3 regions of the Pseudoalteromonas sp. '520P1 No. 423' genome follow, and region 1 is predicted to be linked to each of the others. Evidence: predicted binding sites of a transcription regulator. Region 1 holds the regulator's gene; each other region holds the start of a gene.
What was found. The regulator FNR, encoded in region 1, switches genes on or off when oxygen is low (the NO sensors DNR and NnrR bind a similar motif). The targets are predictions, from matches to a motif close to TTGATCTAGATCAA.

Region 1 (6,128 bases):
ATCTTCTGATGCAGCACAATATTCATCTGTATCATCTTCTTCCCAATTTTTCATAAACAAGCCTTCAACCTGATAGCCTTGTTGCATTAATAAATATGCTGAAACAGAAGAATCGACACCACCAGACATGCCAACGATGACTTTAGTGTTTTTATTAGAAGATGAAGAATCGCTCAAATGATTATCGCTCATAGTAATTAAATAAATGCTAAATATTAAAGGCGCGTATTATAGCACTAGAAAACCTCAAGGAATATAGTCAAATACTTTGAATATTCCTTTGAGTTTATAAAATAGACTTAGTTTAACTCAATTGCTTGAATTTCAACGCTATTACTATCTTGTTCTTGCTTTAAACCGACAGGAATTGCGGGAATGTCTGGTTTGTCTAGGGCGACATCGCCATCTGTATTTGGCAGACCCGTTTTTTGCAGGTTTTTGAAATCAAAAATAGAATTATCTGCTAAGTGAGAAGGTACAACGTTTTGCATTGCAGTGAACATAGTCGCTACACGACCAGGATGTTCAACTTCCCATTGTGCTATCATGGCTTTTATGTTCTGTCTTTGAAGATTCTCTTGTGAACCACATAAGTTACAAGGAATGATAGGGAATTCTTTTAGTTGGGCGTATTGTGCTATTTCTTCTTCTTTACAGTATGCGAGCGGGCGAATAACCATATGCTCACCATTATCACTGGCAAGCTTTGCTGGCATACCTTTTAATTTTCCGCCATAAAACATATTTAAAAACATGGTTTCTATCATGTCATCTCTATGGTGGCCTAAGGCTATTTTGGTAGCTTTTAGCTCTTTAGCTGTACGATACAAAATACCGCGTCTTAAGCGAGAACATAATGAACAAGTTGTTTTACCTTCTTCAATTATATCGGTCACAATTTTATAGGTATTTTCTTCAACAATTTTGTATTCAATATCTAACGTTTCTAGATATTCAGGTAAGATATGTTCGGGAAACCCCGGCTGCTTTTGATCTAAGTTAACCGCGACTAATTCAAATTTGATAGGAGCAACACGTTTTAATTGCATTAAGATACCTAGCATCGCATAGCTATCCTTACCACCAGATAAACATACCATGATGCGATCACCATCTTCTATCATATTAAAATCATTAATAGCCTGCCCCGTGCTACGTCTTAGGCGTTTTTCTAATTTATTTAAAGTGTGTTTAGCCTTGGTTTGAGCAGAATGTGAAGCAGGTGATGACATTAAGGACCCTATAATGATAATAGAAAGCTGAGCTAAAATTAGCGCAGTATTATAAAGCAAAATTAAAAGTTAGCGAGTAAAAATATTTTTTAGTGAAATTGGTGAGAGAGTGTTTGTTGTTTTTCAAAAAATATGGGTGGCTATCTTAGATTGATAGCCACATAAGGTTATTTAGCCAATGGGCTAATATAACCATCAGGTTTTAAAGCAAGTACATCACAATTTAAGCTATCAATCACATGTTCAGCTGTATTACCAATTAAAGCTGCACTAAGCCCCGTTCTGCCAATTGTGCCCATAACGATTAACTCAGCATCCAATTCATTAGCAATAATGGGTATGATATCTTCTGGCAAGCCTTCTTTAATATGACATTGGTTTTGGGGAATATCATGCTGTTGTGCAAGTTCGTGGCATGCCTGTGTATGATGCTCTTTAACAGTTTCATTAAATTGAGTGGGATCAAATTCAGGAATTTCAATAGCAATATTAACTGGTGTGCCAGGGAAGGAATTTACAATATGTAAATTGCCATCGATGAGGTTTGAAATGAATTTTGCATCATTCATTATTCTTTGATTAAGAGCAAGATGTTGTTCATCATCAGCAGAAACATTTACAGCTGCGATAATATTGCCTTTTGCAGGCCATGAGTGCTCTTTTATTAATAATACAGGGCAAGGAGATTTTCTAATTAAATGCCAGTCAGTTGGCGTAAATATCACTGATTTTAAAGTTGCATGTTCGTGGGTACCTTTTAAAACAATATCGTAGTTTTCATTAAGTACGGTTTGTATAATTGATTCGAAAGGGCGATTATGCCAGATAACCTTGCAGTCAATATCTAAAGTTTCTTTGTATTGCTCTATTAATGAATTAATCCATGAAATTCTGTCATTTATAACAGCACTACGCATAGCCTCTCTTTCATCAAGAGATAGCATCGTCGTCATTTCATAGGAAAAATCATATATGGTTAAAAATGCGGTGATTTTAGCACCAGATTTTTGTGCTAATTCAAATGAACGTTTTAAAGCGGCTTGTTCTGATTTACTTGGATCAATTACTGCAAGTATTTTTTTTATTGTATTCATCATTTAACCTCTCAAATTTGCTTACTTTTAGTGTAAGTTAAGTTAGCAGATTTAACAGGTTTAAATGAAAAAAATTCTCTAAGATCAATATACAAAGACGAAATTATTCGCTTTTAGATTTGGTACCTGCAATTGTATTCAATTGCTCAAGATCAATAATGGTAATGAATTTACCTTCAACTTTTATTACATCTGACTTTTGGAAGCGGCTCAATAGTCGACTAATGGTTTCCACTGTTAAACCAAGGTAGTTTCCAATTTCTCCACGTGTCATAGTTAATCTAAATTCTTTTTTAGAAAAACCACGTTCACCAAATCGTTGAGATAAATTACAAATAAAAGCAGCTAATCTTTCTTTTGCTGTTTTTTTGTTTAAAAGTAATAACATCTCTTGATCGTAGTTGATTTCACTACTCATCATGCGCATTATTTGTTGGCGTAATTTTGGTAATTTTCCAGATAACTCATCTAAAGTAGTGAAAGGGATTTCACACACCATAGCTGTCTCCATAGCTTGTGAATAACTTTGATGTTCCATTTTAAATATACCATCAAAACCAATAATATCACCTGCTAGATGAAAGTCAGTGATTTGCTCATCACCTTGTTCAGAGATGGTATAAGATTTAAACGAACCTGAGCGGACCGCAAAAATAGAATTTAATTTTTTGCCGGCTTCAAATAGTAAATCACCTTTATGAAATGGTTTTTTACGTTCGATGATATCATCAAGTTTACCCATTTCGCTTTCATTAAGTGTTACAGGTAAGCATAACTGACTGATGCTACAACTATTACAGCTAATTTGGCAATTTGAACTTGTCGGTATTTTATTTTTCAGACCCATTGAAATTCCGTCTATTTTAAACTACGAGTATAGATTAATGCAGTGCGTTTTGGGCTGCAATAGCTAAAAGGTATAAACCGTAAAATACTAAAATATTACCTAGAACAATACGGATTATGCTGTTATTGAGCCAGTTATTGATAGTTTGTGCTGCAAAACTTAACCCTATCATGGCAGGTAAGGTGCCTAAAGCAAAACTAGCCATAAATAGTGCGCCTGAACTCGCACTTTGTGTTGTGATAGCCCAAGTTAATGCAGAATAAACTAATCCACAAGGTAACCAGCCCCAAAGCGCACCATATGCCAATGCTTTTTTCTTTGTATTGAGTGGTAATAAGTACTTATTCAATTTAACAATATGCTGCCATATTGCTAATTTCCCAAATTTTTCTAACCAATTTAAGCTTGCTGTCAAACGCATGATATATAGGCCTACAAGCACCATAAAAATACCACTTATAAAAGATAAAAATAAAGAAAAATTGTTTGATTGTTTAGCAAAAACAGAACTAATGCCACCTACTAAAGCGCCGCAAAGACTATAGCTTAATAATCGGCCTAAAGTATAAAGTAGGGCATATTGTTGTGCTTTGTTTTTGTCTTCAATCGCAAATTGTAAAGATGATGCAATACCACCACACATAGCAATACAGTGCCCACTGCCAGCTAGACCCATAAAAAAAGCGGTTAGAAATAAAGACTCTGTCATAATGGGTTATTATTCTTATGATCTTTACTTTTGTTCGACTTATTTTTATTTTCACTTTCGTCAAATAAGATACTGTGGGCTTGTTTGTCTAAGTCAGAAAATTGTTCGCTTTTAACTGCCCAGAAAAAAACTGCGATGGCAATGATCACAAATATAATTGCTATCGGAATTAATACATAAATAATACTCATTATTTCAATACCTTTGTTATGGTTTTAATAGTCTTAATGAATTTGTTATCACGATTATAGAACTGGCTGACATGCCAATAACAGCCATCCAAGGTTGAACCATGCCCATTGCAGCTAAAGGTAAAATTGATCCATTATATGCAAGTGAAAGGGCTAAGTTTTGCTTTACAATACGACGTGTCTTATGACTGATTTTAATTAAATGTTCAATGGAGCTTAGATCACTATTTAATAGCACAACATCGGCTGTGTTTTTAGAAATATCGGCACCAGATTCCATAGCAATCGACAAATGTGCAGTATTAAATACTGGACTGTCATTAACGCCATCACCTACCATAGCAACAACATGATTTTGTTTAATGATATTAGCAACGTAGTTTTGTTTTTGAGCGGGGCTACAGCCCGTTTGTACTTCATCTAAAGATAATATTTTTGCAAGGTCAGGCCCTGCCTGTGAAGGGTCGCCTGTTAATAAGTGAGTATTTAAGTTTTTATCTTTAAGAAAAGATATTAACTGTTGTGCACGATCACGTATTTTGTCTTCAAGTTCAAATGCAGCGATAGGTTTTTCGTTAATATAAAGCACAACTTGGACCGGGAGCTCTAGAGCGTTAAACCAGCCATTTTTACCTATGGCGATATCTTGACCTTGATATAATCCTTTAATACCAAAACCGGTCTCAATAGTAACATCAGTCAAAGGTTCTAAAGACGAAGTATCAAAATTAAAAGCCTTAGCAATAGGGTGTTGTGAATGAAATTCTAAACCTGAAGCTAAAGCTAAAATTGTATTTTTATCGTAACGATTATCTAAATAATGGGACTTTTTGATTGTAAAACATCCCTCAGTTAACGTGCCTGTTTTATCAAATGCAAAAGAATCTATTTTTGTGAGGGTTTCGAGTACATGTGCTTTCTTTATTAATAAGCCTTTTTTGGTTAAGTTTGCCACACTGCACGTCAATGCAGTAGGGATAGCAAGACTTAATGCGCAGGGACAAGTTGCCACTAACACTGATATTGTGATCCAAAATGCGTGCTGTGGGTCTATGCCATACCAATATGTGGCAGTAAAGCCTGCAACAACTAATAAAACGGCGACAAACCACTGAGCAACTTTGTCGGTAATTTCAGCAAGTTTAGGGCGATTGGTAAGGGCTTTATTTTGTAGGCTAACAATTTGATTTATTAGGGTATGCGTGCCAAGTTGGTTGACACTGATTTTAACTAAACCATCATGGTTAGTTGTACCAGCATAAACCTGAGTATTGATTTCTTTAGTAACAGCCTGATGCTCGCCTGTCATCATCGATTCATCAACTGTGGTCTCACCCTCAATCACTACACCATCAGCTGGAATGATTTCACCAGGTTTAACTAAAATGATATCTTTAAGTTTTAGCTTTTTTGCTGCGATTATTTGTTCTTTAAAATTATCTACAATACGTGCTGTTAGTGGTAATAGCTTTTGTAAGTTAGAAGTGAATTCACTGGCTTTTAAACGTGCTCTAAACTCTAAATACTTGCCTAATAATAAAAGGAAAGTGAACATACAAATTGATTCAAAGTAGACTTCACCAGTATTAAAAACTGTTGCCCAAGTGCTTGCAATATATGCCCCAAAAATAGCTAAGGAAACAGGCAAGTCCATATTGAGTTGTTTTACTTTTAGTGCGCGCATGGCACTGGTTAAAAAGGGTAGGGCAGAATAAAGAATTACTGGAGAGGCTAAAACGAAGCTGATCCATCTAAAATATTGCTCAAAGTCATCTTCCATATCGGAAAAAATATCAAAATATAAAGCAAAGGCAAACATCATAACTTGCATTGTCATAATACCTGCAACACCAAGTCGGCGTACATATGACTTGGCAACTTGTTGTTTTTGAGCTTCTTCTACATCTGGCTGAAAAGGGTATACTTTATATCCAATACGCGCCAAACCTTCAATAATAGTACTTAATTTAAGTTGTGATTTATCCCACAAGATCATTGCACGGTGTGTCGATGTATTTACATCGACTCGCGTGATATGACCTAAAGATAATAATT
Region 2 (6,128 bases), on a different contig from region 1:
TCAATGACTAGCTGTTGCGTTTTAATAATTTTTTTCAAATCTCCTTTTTGTACATTAGTTTCTAGATTTAGCCCTAAAGTCAAACCTGTTTTGGAGGTATGTTGCACCTTACCTTTAAGCTCAGTTTGAATTTGAGGAATATAAACAGACTTAGCTCTTAAATTCTTTAAAATGATATTAGAGGCAGGAGCAAAATCTATAAAAAAATCACCTTCACTTTTATGTAATTGACCCGACAATTCGATATGAGCTGCATCTTTCACTATCTCATTAGATATATTAAGTTCAGAGTTAACGTTAAATTTTGTATTAAACCTGTCAAAGTTTAAGCTGCTAGAAAATCCTTCAAGATTTATTAAACTTGATTGTTCGCTATTTAAAATATTCAATTTAATTGCATCTAAGGCAATAAATTGTTGTTCAAAGTTAACCTTAAATCTCCCCTGAGGATTAATAATCATTAACTCTTTTTTATTATTAATGAGCAAATCTATTAAATATTCTGGTACTTGTTTGTCTTTTAATAATGCAATCACAGCATCATAATCAAAATTTAAACTTGCAGTACTTTGAGGATCAAATGCTAAATCAATTTCATTTTCACTTATTACAGATTGCCAAACTGCATTATGTTTTAGTTTAAACGGCCCACTATTTAATATGCCCACTTCATTGTATACAACTAAACTTACTGTCTGTTTATTTATAGTCAGTAGGTTTTTTTTCCAATTAAAATGAGAGCTGACAGCACCTTTTACATTTAAGTTATTTTGTATTTCTGCTGGAAAAGTTAAACCGTGAGCAGCTAAAAATTCAATAGATGACTGTACATTTAAAGAGATTTCACCCTCAACTTCATTATTAAAAAGGTTAAGCGTTGCAACTAACACCTCAGAATTTAATGGTGTTGAAAGCTGGATTTTATAATCATTATCAGCAGCAACAAATTTTCCGATATAAGCCGATTTTGAATTAAAAATTTTATAGGTAAATTCGTTAATATTGATGTTAAAAGGTAAGGTAAAGCCACTTATTTCTTTAAAAAGTGAATGAAGCTCAACAAGGGGTTTTGATGCTGTTTCAGATTTTTTAAATTCAATCGGCTTTAAGCTTTTAACATCAACTGAGTTTAAATTAATGCCCTTAAATTTAATCCCCTCTTGATAAAACCAATCAACTTTTCCATGCCTTAAAGTGACATCAAAAAGCTTATGCTTTAAACATAACTTATCAATCACTACATCTAAATTAGACGCTAGTTTCATTTCTGAGCATGATAAAGCTATGTTATATGGAGCAAGGTAAGGTTTAACAAAATGAAGCATTAATGCCTGCCAATTGCTAAACATTGCACCGAATATAAAAATACTCATAATTACACAAATAAAACTTAATTTTAACCAGCGTTGCATGCGATCCATTTCTTTTATAAAACCATGAGTTATCAGCAGCTAAAATGATACTGCTTATCTAAGGTAAAGTAGATATTTTTTTTCATACCCTCCTTATAAATGTAATATTTTCACTAAAAAGATAAACCGTAGAAGTCAGTTACAAAAAACATTGATTTTAGTCAAACTATTACCAAGTTCAATTAATTTGCTTTGTACTTAGAGTAATCATTCTTATAAAATCGTAATGTAAGAAATTATCATTTTCAAAGGTATTTAATATATGACATTAGTTGACTTGACTAAAAATCAAAAAACAAAAATCATAGCACTTCCTTAAGATAAAGTGCTTGCTACCCAACTTTTGGAACAAGGATTCATACCAAATTGTGAAATTTCACTGGCACATAAGGCACCACTAAATGGCCCTCTCGCTTTTAGATTAAATAATACAAAAATGATAGTGCAACAGCATTTAGCGAAACAAATCATTGTGGATGTTATTTAATGTCTTATTATGATCATTATGCATTAGTTGGTTTTGCCAACTCGGGAAAAAGCACCCTTTTTAATTTATTATCTGATGGTAACCAAAAAGTAGGTAACTGGTCAGGCGTAACAGTTTCGGTTAAATCAAGTAACGCAACTTTACCTAGCCATACAGCTATACTTTCTGACTTACCGGGTTTAAGTTCTTTAACAAAAGAGACTCTCAAGGAAAAGACTTAAGCATTTCACATGACTTTTTAGCAAAGTAAAACATCGACTGTATTGTTAATGTTTTAGATGCCACTCAGTTACAACACCAATTTATTAAAGATACATTAGCCAATTCAACATCTGCGCAATCTACACAATTAAGTTTTACCGACCGTATTGATAATTTTGTATTGCATCCTATTACGGGCATTCCAATATTTTTAGCAATGATGTATTTATTGTTTATGTTTGCAATAAATTTAGGCAGCGCATTTATCGATTTTTTCGATATCCTAAGCGCTACACTATTTGTTGACTACCCGCTTCATCTTTTAGCACCATTTGAATTACCACAATAGCTGATGACCATAGTGGAAGGTGTCGGAAATGGTTTTCAAACCGTCGCTACTTTTATTCCAGTTATGTGTTTATTTATTAATTTCTTTAATTCAATCGGCACAGATGGCAAATTTGGTAATCAAGACAGCGAACAATCAATTTTAAGTGCCAGCGCAAAAATTGTTATGCCGATACTGGCTCCTATGGGAGTTAAAGAAGATAATTGGTAAGCAGGAATGGGCATAATTACTCATAATTTATTAAAAGGATTAAGCTAATATAAACGCATTTTAAGCTTTAACTTTTTAATTATTGGTTCAGCTACCCCTTCAATAAACCCAAAGGCGATACCTGATAAAATACATACACAAGCCAACAGCTTAGTCATGCCTATTTGTTCATTATAAAAAATGGCTGACCCCAATAGCGCAAATAGTGGCACTAATAATGTCAGTGGTGCCATAGTGCTCATAGGATAGTGTGCTACAAGCTTATTCCATAACCAATAGCCTAATAAAGTAACTGGATATGCTTGAAATAGAACAGAAAAAACACTCAAGTAATTCATATTATTTATCAAAGATACAAAAACCGAAGTGCCATTTAGCATAAGAGATAATGCAAATAATGGCACTGGAGCAAAAACACAAGACCATACAACAAACGCAAACATATCGTTAATTGTTACTTTTTTAATGATTAATCCAACTAAACTAAAACTCACTGATGCAAAACAAGCAAACAATATCCCTATTAAAGTGACAGACCCATCTTGTAATGTAAAAATCAATGATAAGCCAAATATAGAAATAAACAGGCCTACTTTACGAAATATAGATAACTTTTCTTTTAAAATTATGACGCCTAATAAGACAGATATAAATGCACTTGATTGTAAAATTAAACTCGACATACCAGCAGATACACCCAAATAAATTGATAAAGTCAACATGCCCCATACCCCGACACCAAACGTCAGTCCATAAAGTGCTAATACTGACCATGATACCCGTGGTTTTTTAATAAAAAATATTGCAGGAATCGCTGCAAAGGTGAACCTTAATCCGGCTAAAATTAGCGGGTCCATACCTTCTACCCCGAGCTTAATTACTGAAAAATTAAATCCCCACATCCATGCCACAACGATGGCAATTAATATATGAACTCGTGACATACCCTACTCCCTTATCTCTAAAAATATATTTGATTAGTATGCGAAATTCACAAATAATAAACAGATGCAATTTTTAGATATTTTTAGAGTACAATTTGCCTGCTAAATACCTTCTACTTTCAAAAGAGATAATTTCTGACATTGAGCTAGGTAAATTATCCTTAGGTCAACGTATGCCTGCAATTCGTAAGTTTTCAAAAATACGAAATATAAGCAATACAACAGCAATTAACTGTTATCAAAATTTGCAAGAGCTTGGTTGGCTTCAAGTTAAACCACAATCAGGTTATTTTGTGACACAACCTTTTGGTAAAAATAAAATCCCAGAATTTCCCCTGTTTGAAAGTAAAGTTAGCCTGCCAAAACGCATAACACCTTTGATAGAGGCGATGAACAGCCCTTTTTATATTTCTTTGATATCACCTCAATTGATACCATTTGATGTGCTTAATAGATGCACTAAACAAGGAAATACTAGGAGTCAGCATTTATCTCATTTATACCCTGACTATCAAGGGCAGCCCAATTTACGACATGTTTTGAGTAAACATTTTTCTGACAATTACTTTTCCTTAAATGCGAATAAATTAACCATTACCAATGGCTGTATCGATGCAGTTAAAACCGCAATTGAAGTGACAACGAAACCTGGTGATGCCATTGCAATTTCATCACCCTGTTTTAATGGTTTAATTGAGTTACTAGCGAGTTTAGATAGAAAAGTTATAGAGATCCCCTGTTTTGATGCTCAGTTAGACTTAATTCAATTAGAACAACATCTAAAAGGTAAATCTGTTAAAGCATGTTTATTTAATAGTAACCATATCAACCCGCAAGGTATTAGTTTTAGCGCACAACAAAAACAAAAACTTGCAAAACTAGCCGAACAATATCAAACGCCAATCATAGAAGATGATATTTATCTAGAGCTCAGCCATAGTGCTCATAATCCACTTCCCATTAAACATTGGGATAACTCTGGTTGGGTTTTATGGTGTGGTTCTATCTCTAAAACCCTCTCACCTAGCTATCGTTTAGGTTGGTGTGAACCAGGCAGATTTTTCGAACAATACTTATTAAATAGAAGTATACGAAATTACGGTGTTAACTTAGTTGTACAAAACATGTTATATGAATTTATTTACTCAGGGCAATATGCAAAACACTTAAAAAAATTAAAAATAAAGCTAAATCAAAATGTACGAGATTATCATAAATTCCTTAGTCAAAACTTACCTAAAAATGCACGAATAAGTACGCCTCAAGGTGGACTAGTGCTATGGATACAAATAACTAATTTAAACGCACAAGCATTATTAATAGAAGCAGCAAAACATAAAGTATATTTCAGAGTAGGCAATGAATTTAGTACTTTAGATTTATATAAAGATTGTTTACGTATTAATATTGGTTGGGCGATTACAGATATATCAAAATCTAATACTGCAAATAATCCAAATTCTATGAGGTGTAAGCAACTAGCCACTTTGTGTCATTTAATAGTTCAACAAATAACTAGAGATTTTTAATCACTCTCATCGTAGATATAGTTCATTTAATAAACTAAAGTAAGAGTTACCATAGACTTTTAGCGCTGAAAATATTGAATTTTATAAAAAATAATTTATTAATTAATTTTCTTTTAATTTTTTTGGCAATCACGTCAAACGTTTGTTTTGCTCAAACTTCTAATCTTATCAATGAATACTCAGTCAGAAAGTTAACTGAAGAAGATGGTTTTATATCCTCTGAAATTTACTCAATTATTCAAGATCAGCAAGGGTTACTTTGGTTTGGAACAGCTGAAAATGGTGTAATGAGATACGATGGCCGTAAAGTCACCCTATTTGAATTTGACAGTATGAATTCAAATGGGCTTTCGCATAATGATGCTGGCAACTTAATGTTAGATCGCAATGGTAATATGTGGGTGGGAACTTGGGGGGGGGGCGCAAATATTTATAACCCTAAAACAGGACAATTTGAAAGTTTTCTGCACAGCAAAGACAATAAAACATCAATTTCATCGAATCGAATTCAATCATTATTTCATGATCAAGAAAACAAAATCTGGTTAGGATCATACAATCAGGGATTAAATCTATATTTAGGGAATAATCGCTTTAAAAAGTTTAAGGCAGATAAAAATGAACGCTCTAGTTTATCTCACAATAGAATATGGGATATTGAAGAAAAAGATAAAAACACGCTTTGGATAGCTACTAGTTTTGGACTAAATTTATTTAATAAGTCTAATAATACATTTTCTCACTTTCTTCCCGACCCAGACAATAAAACACCTACTGGTAGAAATGAAATAAGAAATATTTTAAAAACCTCAAAAAATAAAATTTATATAGGAACACAGCAAGGTCCTTTTATATTTAATGAGAAAACCCAGAAATTTATTACTTTGACCTTAGATAAAAATGAAAACCTAGGCCAAGTAAACTCAATGATAGAAGATCACCAAGGCTATATTTGGTTTGTAACAAGTAATGGCGTTTTTAGACAATCACAGCTTA
Region 3 (6,128 bases), on a different contig from region 1:
GCAAATAAAATTGTAAAACTTCATAACGATAATATATTCAATTTAAATTTTATGCTCTCTGAAATTGATATATCAAAGAACGAGGAAGCCAACTCTCATACTATTCGAAAAATTTACAATAAAGCTCTGTCTCATTTACAATCGCCTATATCTGAAGTAATTAATTGTATTAATCATTTATCAAAAAGTAACTCTTATATATCTAATTGCTATTGGGCTAGGGATGGGTTGATAAATTACTTCAAAGAAAATTCTAAGGATTTAGTAAGCACTTTAGAAATTATTAAAAGTGGAATAGAGCCTAAGTTAGACTCTGATTTATTAGTTTTTTTCCTAACTGCTTACTACGAGATTAGCTATGAAGAATATATAGCTATAACTAATAAACTATTACGTTCCAAAGTAGATTTTCATCGTAAAAGTGCCATAGAATCAATGTTTTTATATAGTTTAAAAACTCAAAAAGAAATAGATAACTTCAAAATCCCTGAGCTAATAAAACAGTTTAATACAGAGAGCTCCGAAAATATCAAGTCAGAACTAATTAATGTTATATTTTGGATATCACAATTCAAAAAGGATACATCGTATGATGAAGTTTTATCAATCATTCCTGAGAAAGATAACGTAGAACTATTTGAAGTTTTTTTTAATAACATTTCTCATCACCAAACCTACCTAAATAAGGATCTGATTTTTAAGGTTGTGAAATTAATTCATGGTAATTTTATCGATAAGACTCAATTTGTAGCTAACTTAGATCTATTTTTATATGGCCTATTAAATGGTAATGATGATTTTTATCCGTCAAAAATTTTTTTTGAATTTATTAAAAATAATCAGTCAATTAATATTGATTTATTTTCAAGTTTTTCACATAAAATAGCAGAAAATCCAAAAGCTTATTCTTATTTACTTACAAAACTATTTTTATCTAAAGAGTACCGATTATCAAAAATTGCGTATCAATTGATAAGTCAAAAAAATAACAAAAATTTAGAGATAGAATATATTTCAGAATTGGAACAACAAAATCCAATTAAAGCTGCTAAAAAAGCCTTTGGCTGGCTTTTCACACATCCGATAACTATAGCTAGTTACTTAGTTTCAATTCTAAAAATAGTAGATGAAAAAAGCCAAATAGAAGTAGAAAAACTTTTATTCGATCCTCTACTGATCAGCTACCCTGGTGAGTTAGGTAAATATTTAAATCTTATAATTGAAAAAAAAGATCCTGAAATAAGTCATAAACTAGAAATATTGAAATCTAAAATGGAACAACATTCCTTGCAGCTAAGGCAGATCCACATTCCTGAACTATTTGCTCCCCTTAGCCATTATGAGCAACACAATAACTATATGAACCAACAGTTTGAAAAAGGTTTTGAAGAAGCCCCAAAAGGAGCACTTACTGAACTATTTTTTTCTAATAAAGTACACCTACTTTACTCGAATAAAATGATAACTCAATATACTCCCTCTACAGGAAAGACGGTTAGATCAGAACATGAACTTCACCCTCATAGCTTTTCAATGGAACTACCTCAACTAGAAACTTTAGACCCTATAAACCTTAACTATATGCTTTGTGCTTTTAGAAATGGAGAATTTGAATGAAACTAATCATAAAGGAGTATTTAGGGCTATTACAGGAAAGAGAGGAGTTAGATGCTATTTTGCCTGACTTATTAAGTCAAATGGGCCTAAATGTATATACGAAGCCAATGCGTGGCACCCCTGAATTTGGCGTAGATATAGCAGCTGTAGGGTCAATCAATAATGGAGTTGAGAGTGTTTATCTATTCTCAGTAAAAGAAGGAAATTTAACTCGCGCCACTTGGTTTTCTAGCTCTCTTCAATCCCTGAAACCATCATTAGAACAAATATTAGATGCCTACATACCTTCTCGAATTCCACCTGAACATTTAAATAAGCCTATAGTGATCTGCCCATGTTTTGGTGGAGATGTAAACACGAATGTTAAGCAAGATCTCTCTGGCTACGAAAAGCGAAATACTCAAGGAAATATTAGTTTTGAAAACTGGAACGGGGACAAACTTGCTGGTTATATAGAGGAGTATCTATTAAACGAAGAGTTATTGAGCTCTCCCCTTCAATCACTTTTTAGAAAGTCACTTGCACTAATAGATAATCCAGAATCTTCAATAAAACACTTTATTATATTGCTGAATAAGATTTTAGAACATGAAAGTATTGTTGAGCCTAAAAGATTGAGTCAAATAAATGTCTGTTTATGGATATTATATTCTTGGGGTCGTGATCTTGGAAACATAGAAACGGCATACCTTGCTGCCGAAAAAAGTATCTTATTCGCTTGGGAAATAGCGAAAAAAGATCAAGGTAAAAACAATAAAAATATAAAAGCATATTATTCTATATTAAATACATATAATAAAATTTCATCTGACTATATTGAAAATAAAATACTGCCTTATACGAATATAAAACATGGGATATCTGTAGCTATTGGTTTACAAAGCGACGTAAGTGTTAATTTGAAGTTATTCGATTTGTTAAGCCGACTTGCTATTTATGGTCTTCATTTACAAAATGAACTTTTAGCCATAAAACCTGAAGAAAACAAAAACATTATTGATAAAATAAAAAAGTGTACTAGCTCGATTAAAGAAATGATAATTAACAACCCATTATTATTATCTCCTTATAAAGACGACCAAGCTATAGACATATTCTTAGCTCTTTATTTGTTAAGTTATGATAGCGAACATGATTCTTTTGTTGCAGAATGGATTTCACATCTAATTAACTTGTCATTTATTAGCTATACAGGTAATGCTAAATATCCATCAAATATTAATAAGTTTTATGAGCTTTTGGAACATCCAGCATCAACGGATATAAAGTATAAACATAAAGTTACTAAAGCAAGCATTCTTTATCCTACATTAGCTATCTTTTCGGCATTATATAAACTTGATAATTTAAATGATGAAATTTTGAAGTTTGTAAATCAACATTTTCAACACTGTACTATGTTATATTGGTATCCTAAAGATGACTCAGAGCATCACTTTTATATTAAAAATAAATTGCATGGGGCAGAACTCACCTCGATTCAACTAGATAAAGACAAGCTTCTAGCTCAAGTATTCAACGAATGTCAAAACTCTAATGATTTTTTTAATTTATCCATTATAAAACAGAACCTTGAACCTATTTTACTAACTGCTTGTCGTTCAAACAGAACACCAGTTCCATTGCATGTGCTATGTGATTTCTATGAAAGTAGCTTCATTAATAATAAAGAAACTACAAAACAAATAAAGACAGATATACAACCTTTGAATTCTAATACAGTGTAATAAGAGGAATAACATTAAACTCTATAAAATTAAAATACGGTTTTAGCCAGTAACAAAATATATTCTAAAAGTGATAAGTTGAACGGCAACCAGTTTAAATAACAATTAAAGTTAGCTCTGATTTTCTGTTCTAACTTTATTCGTACAAGATACAACCAACAACTATTAATCTGAGCTTTATGATTTTAAACTTATTAAGTTTGCTCTATTACTCAAAAGCACTTTCTACTGATTGATTACAAAATCCGTCTAACACCACACTCACTTCCCAAAAAACCTAAAGAACAAGAATCTAGTTTTGAAAGAATATTCCCAATTCTACTAAAAAAAGCTTGATCTAAATCAATAAGAGTTTAAACTTTCAGAAAATACTGAAACTTCAGAAATTAAAATACAATGATAATGACAGCTAAAATTGAATCGTTTGTAATGCATTGTGGCGAAATGGGCAGTCGCTGGGGGTTTAACCGTACGGTTGGGCAAATGTATGGTTTATTAATCATTTATGAAGAAGCGCTTAGTGCGGTGCAAATATCTGAAGCACTTAATATTTCTCGCGGTAATGTCAGTATGGGCATTAAAGAGTTACAGTCGTGGCGTTTAGTGCAAGTGCATCATAAACCAAAAGATCGTAAAGAATATTACTCACCAGCAGGCTCAATTTGGGAAATGGCTACTCGTGTATTTGAAGAGCGTCGCAAACGCGAAGTTGACCCTACTCTATCATTGCTTCGTGATAATTTATTAGATGAACCAGGCAATCAGCAAGAACAATACGCGCAAGATAAAATGCATGAAATACATGACTTACTTGAAACTATCACACATTGGGCTGGTGAATTACAAACAATGACCCCTGATAAACTCAATACTTTAATGAAACTTGGTGCTGGGGTTAGTAAAGTCATCGATATGAAAGACAAGTTCATGAAAAATGGTTAAGCCCAGTGCTTAGCCATTTTTAATGAGATTATTTAAATATTATAGAAATCGTCACCTTAAAACTTAGAGCCAATTAACACAGTGTCGTGCTTAATATGGTTTATGGAGTAAGTTATGTTAGAAACCTTAATGCTCTCACGCATACAGTTTGCAGCAAATATTAGTTTTCATATCCTGTTCCCTACAATTACCATCGCATTAAGTTGGTTTTTGTTTTATTTCAAATTACGTTTTGATCAAACTGCCGATCCAGTTTGGATGCGTGCTTATCGTTTTTGGGTCAAAATTTTTGCTTTAACTTTTGCGATCGGTGTAGTTAGTGGTATTACCATGTCTTTTCAATTTGGTACTAATTGGCCAAAGTTTATGGAAACCGTTGGTAATATTGCAGGGCCTTTACTCGGTTATGAAGTGCTAACCGCTTTCTTTTTAGAGGCTGGATTCTTAGGCATTATGCTATTTGGCATTAATAAAGTATCAGCGAGAGTTCATACTATTTCAACTTTAATTGTAGCAATAGGTACAAGCTTATCTGCATTTTGGATTTTAGCTTTAAATTCATGGATGCAAACGCCGCAAGGTCATGAAATTCGTGATGGTGTTGCTTTTCCTGTAGATTGGCTGGCAATCATTTTTAATCCTTCATTCCCTTATAGACTCATGCATATGTTGATTGCATCTGGTTTAACTGCTGCGTTTTTAGTTGCAGGGATAAGTGCGTATCGCTTATTAAAAGGTGACGATAAACAAGCACCTAAATTAACTTTAAAAATAGCTTTAACCGTTGCTGCATTGCTTACACCATTACAAGTTTTTGTAGGTGATATGCACGGTTTAAATACCCTAGAACATCAGCCACAAAAAATCGCGGCAATGGAAGGTGTATGGCACACCGAAAAAGGCGCACCATTATTGTTGTTTGCTGTGCCAGATGAAGAACAAAAAACCAATCATTTTGAAATTGCTATTCCTAATATGGCTAGTTTTATATTAACTCATGATTTAAATGGTGAAATAAAAGGTTTGAACGAATTTGAAGGTAATCACCCTCCAGTGGCACCTGTATTTTTTGCTTTTAGACTTATGGTAGGTCTTGGTATGTTAATGCTTGCAATCGCTTGGTTTAGCCGAATTCAGTTATGGCGTAAAAAGCAATTACCTCCTTGGTTACTCAAAGCCTTAGTTGCTATGAGTTTCTCTGGCTGGGTTGCGACACTCGCTGGTTGGTATGTGACCGAAATTGGCCGTCAACCTTGGTTAGTGACAGGCGTGCTAACAATAAAAGATGCTGCAACCGATATCGCAGCAGAAAACGTGGGCTTTACTTTAATTATGTATCTGACTTTATACGTTGTTATTTTGGTTGCATATCTACATACCGTTTTCACTATGGCTGGCCGAGCTGTAGAAATTGAAGAAATAAGCGATGATGAAAAAGTAAAACCGGTTGTTTATCTTCATAATGTAGTTAAGGGGTAGATTATGTTTGAAGAAAATACATTAGCAGTCGTCTTTGTCTCACTTATGGGTTTATCTGTTCTACTTTATGCCATTTTGGATGGCTTTGACTTAGGTGTAGGTGTTTTACTCCCCCTAGATCAAAAAGATGATGCAGATACCATGATAGCTTCAATTGGTCCTTTTTGGGATGCCAATGAAACTTGGTTAGTTTTGGCTGTTGGGTTATTACTTATTGCATTTCCAGCAGCACATAGCTTTGTATTTAAAGAGCTATATTTACCGACCGCAGTATTATTGATAAGCCTAGTGCTACGTGGTGTCGCTTTTGACTTTAGAGCAAAAGCAGCGTTTAGCCATAAACCCACATGGAACAAAGTGTTT

Region 2: a site for FNR is predicted at 1,564-1,577, ahead of PSA_RS27370 (FeoA family protein). Genes of this name have one in related genera too.
Region 3: a site for FNR is predicted at 3,677-3,690, ahead of PSA_RS22470 (GbsR/MarR family transcriptional regulator). Genes of this name have one in related genera too.

The regions. Positions count from the first base shown of each region.
Region 1 is NZ_BBZB01000001.1:2,767,479-2,773,606, reverse strand. Features, by position in the region: gene mnmA (tRNA 2-thiouridine(34) synthase MnmA) at 1-177, opposite strand, end outside; gene ttcA (tRNA 2-thiocytidine(32) synthetase TtcA) at 300-1,232, opposite strand; gene uspE (universal stress protein UspE) at 1,400-2,326, opposite strand; gene fnr (fumarate/nitrate reduction transcriptional regulator Fnr) at 2,430-3,173, opposite strand; gene PSA_RS12635 (sulfite exporter TauE/SafE family protein) at 3,208-3,882, opposite strand; gene ccoS (cbb3-type cytochrome oxidase assembly protein CcoS) at 3,879-4,073, opposite strand; gene PSA_RS12625 (heavy metal translocating P-type ATPase) at 4,090-6,128, opposite strand, start outside.
Region 2 is NZ_BBZB01000002.1:649,648-655,775, reverse strand. Features, by position in the region: gene PSA_RS21545 (YdbH domain-containing protein) at 1-1,412, opposite strand, end outside; gene PSA_RS27370 (FeoA family protein) at 1,738-1,899, shown strand; gene PSA_RS21540 (FeoB small GTPase domain-containing protein) at 1,899-2,120, shown strand; gene PSA_RS26035 (nucleoside recognition domain-containing protein) at 2,462-2,659, shown strand; gene PSA_RS21530 (EamA family transporter) at 2,704-3,603, opposite strand; gene PSA_RS21525 (PLP-dependent aminotransferase family protein) at 3,699-5,132, shown strand; gene PSA_RS21520 (two-component regulator propeller domain-containing protein) at 5,207-6,128, shown strand, end outside.
Region 3 is NZ_BBZB01000002.1:906,856-912,983, reverse strand. Features, by position in the region: gene PSA_RS22480 (hypothetical protein) at 1-1,617, shown strand, start outside; gene PSA_RS22475 (hypothetical protein) at 1,614-3,344, shown strand; gene PSA_RS22470 (GbsR/MarR family transcriptional regulator) at 3,741-4,286, shown strand; gene PSA_RS22465 (cytochrome ubiquinol oxidase subunit I) at 4,401-5,765, shown strand; gene cydB (cytochrome d ubiquinol oxidase subunit II) at 5,769-6,128, shown strand, end outside.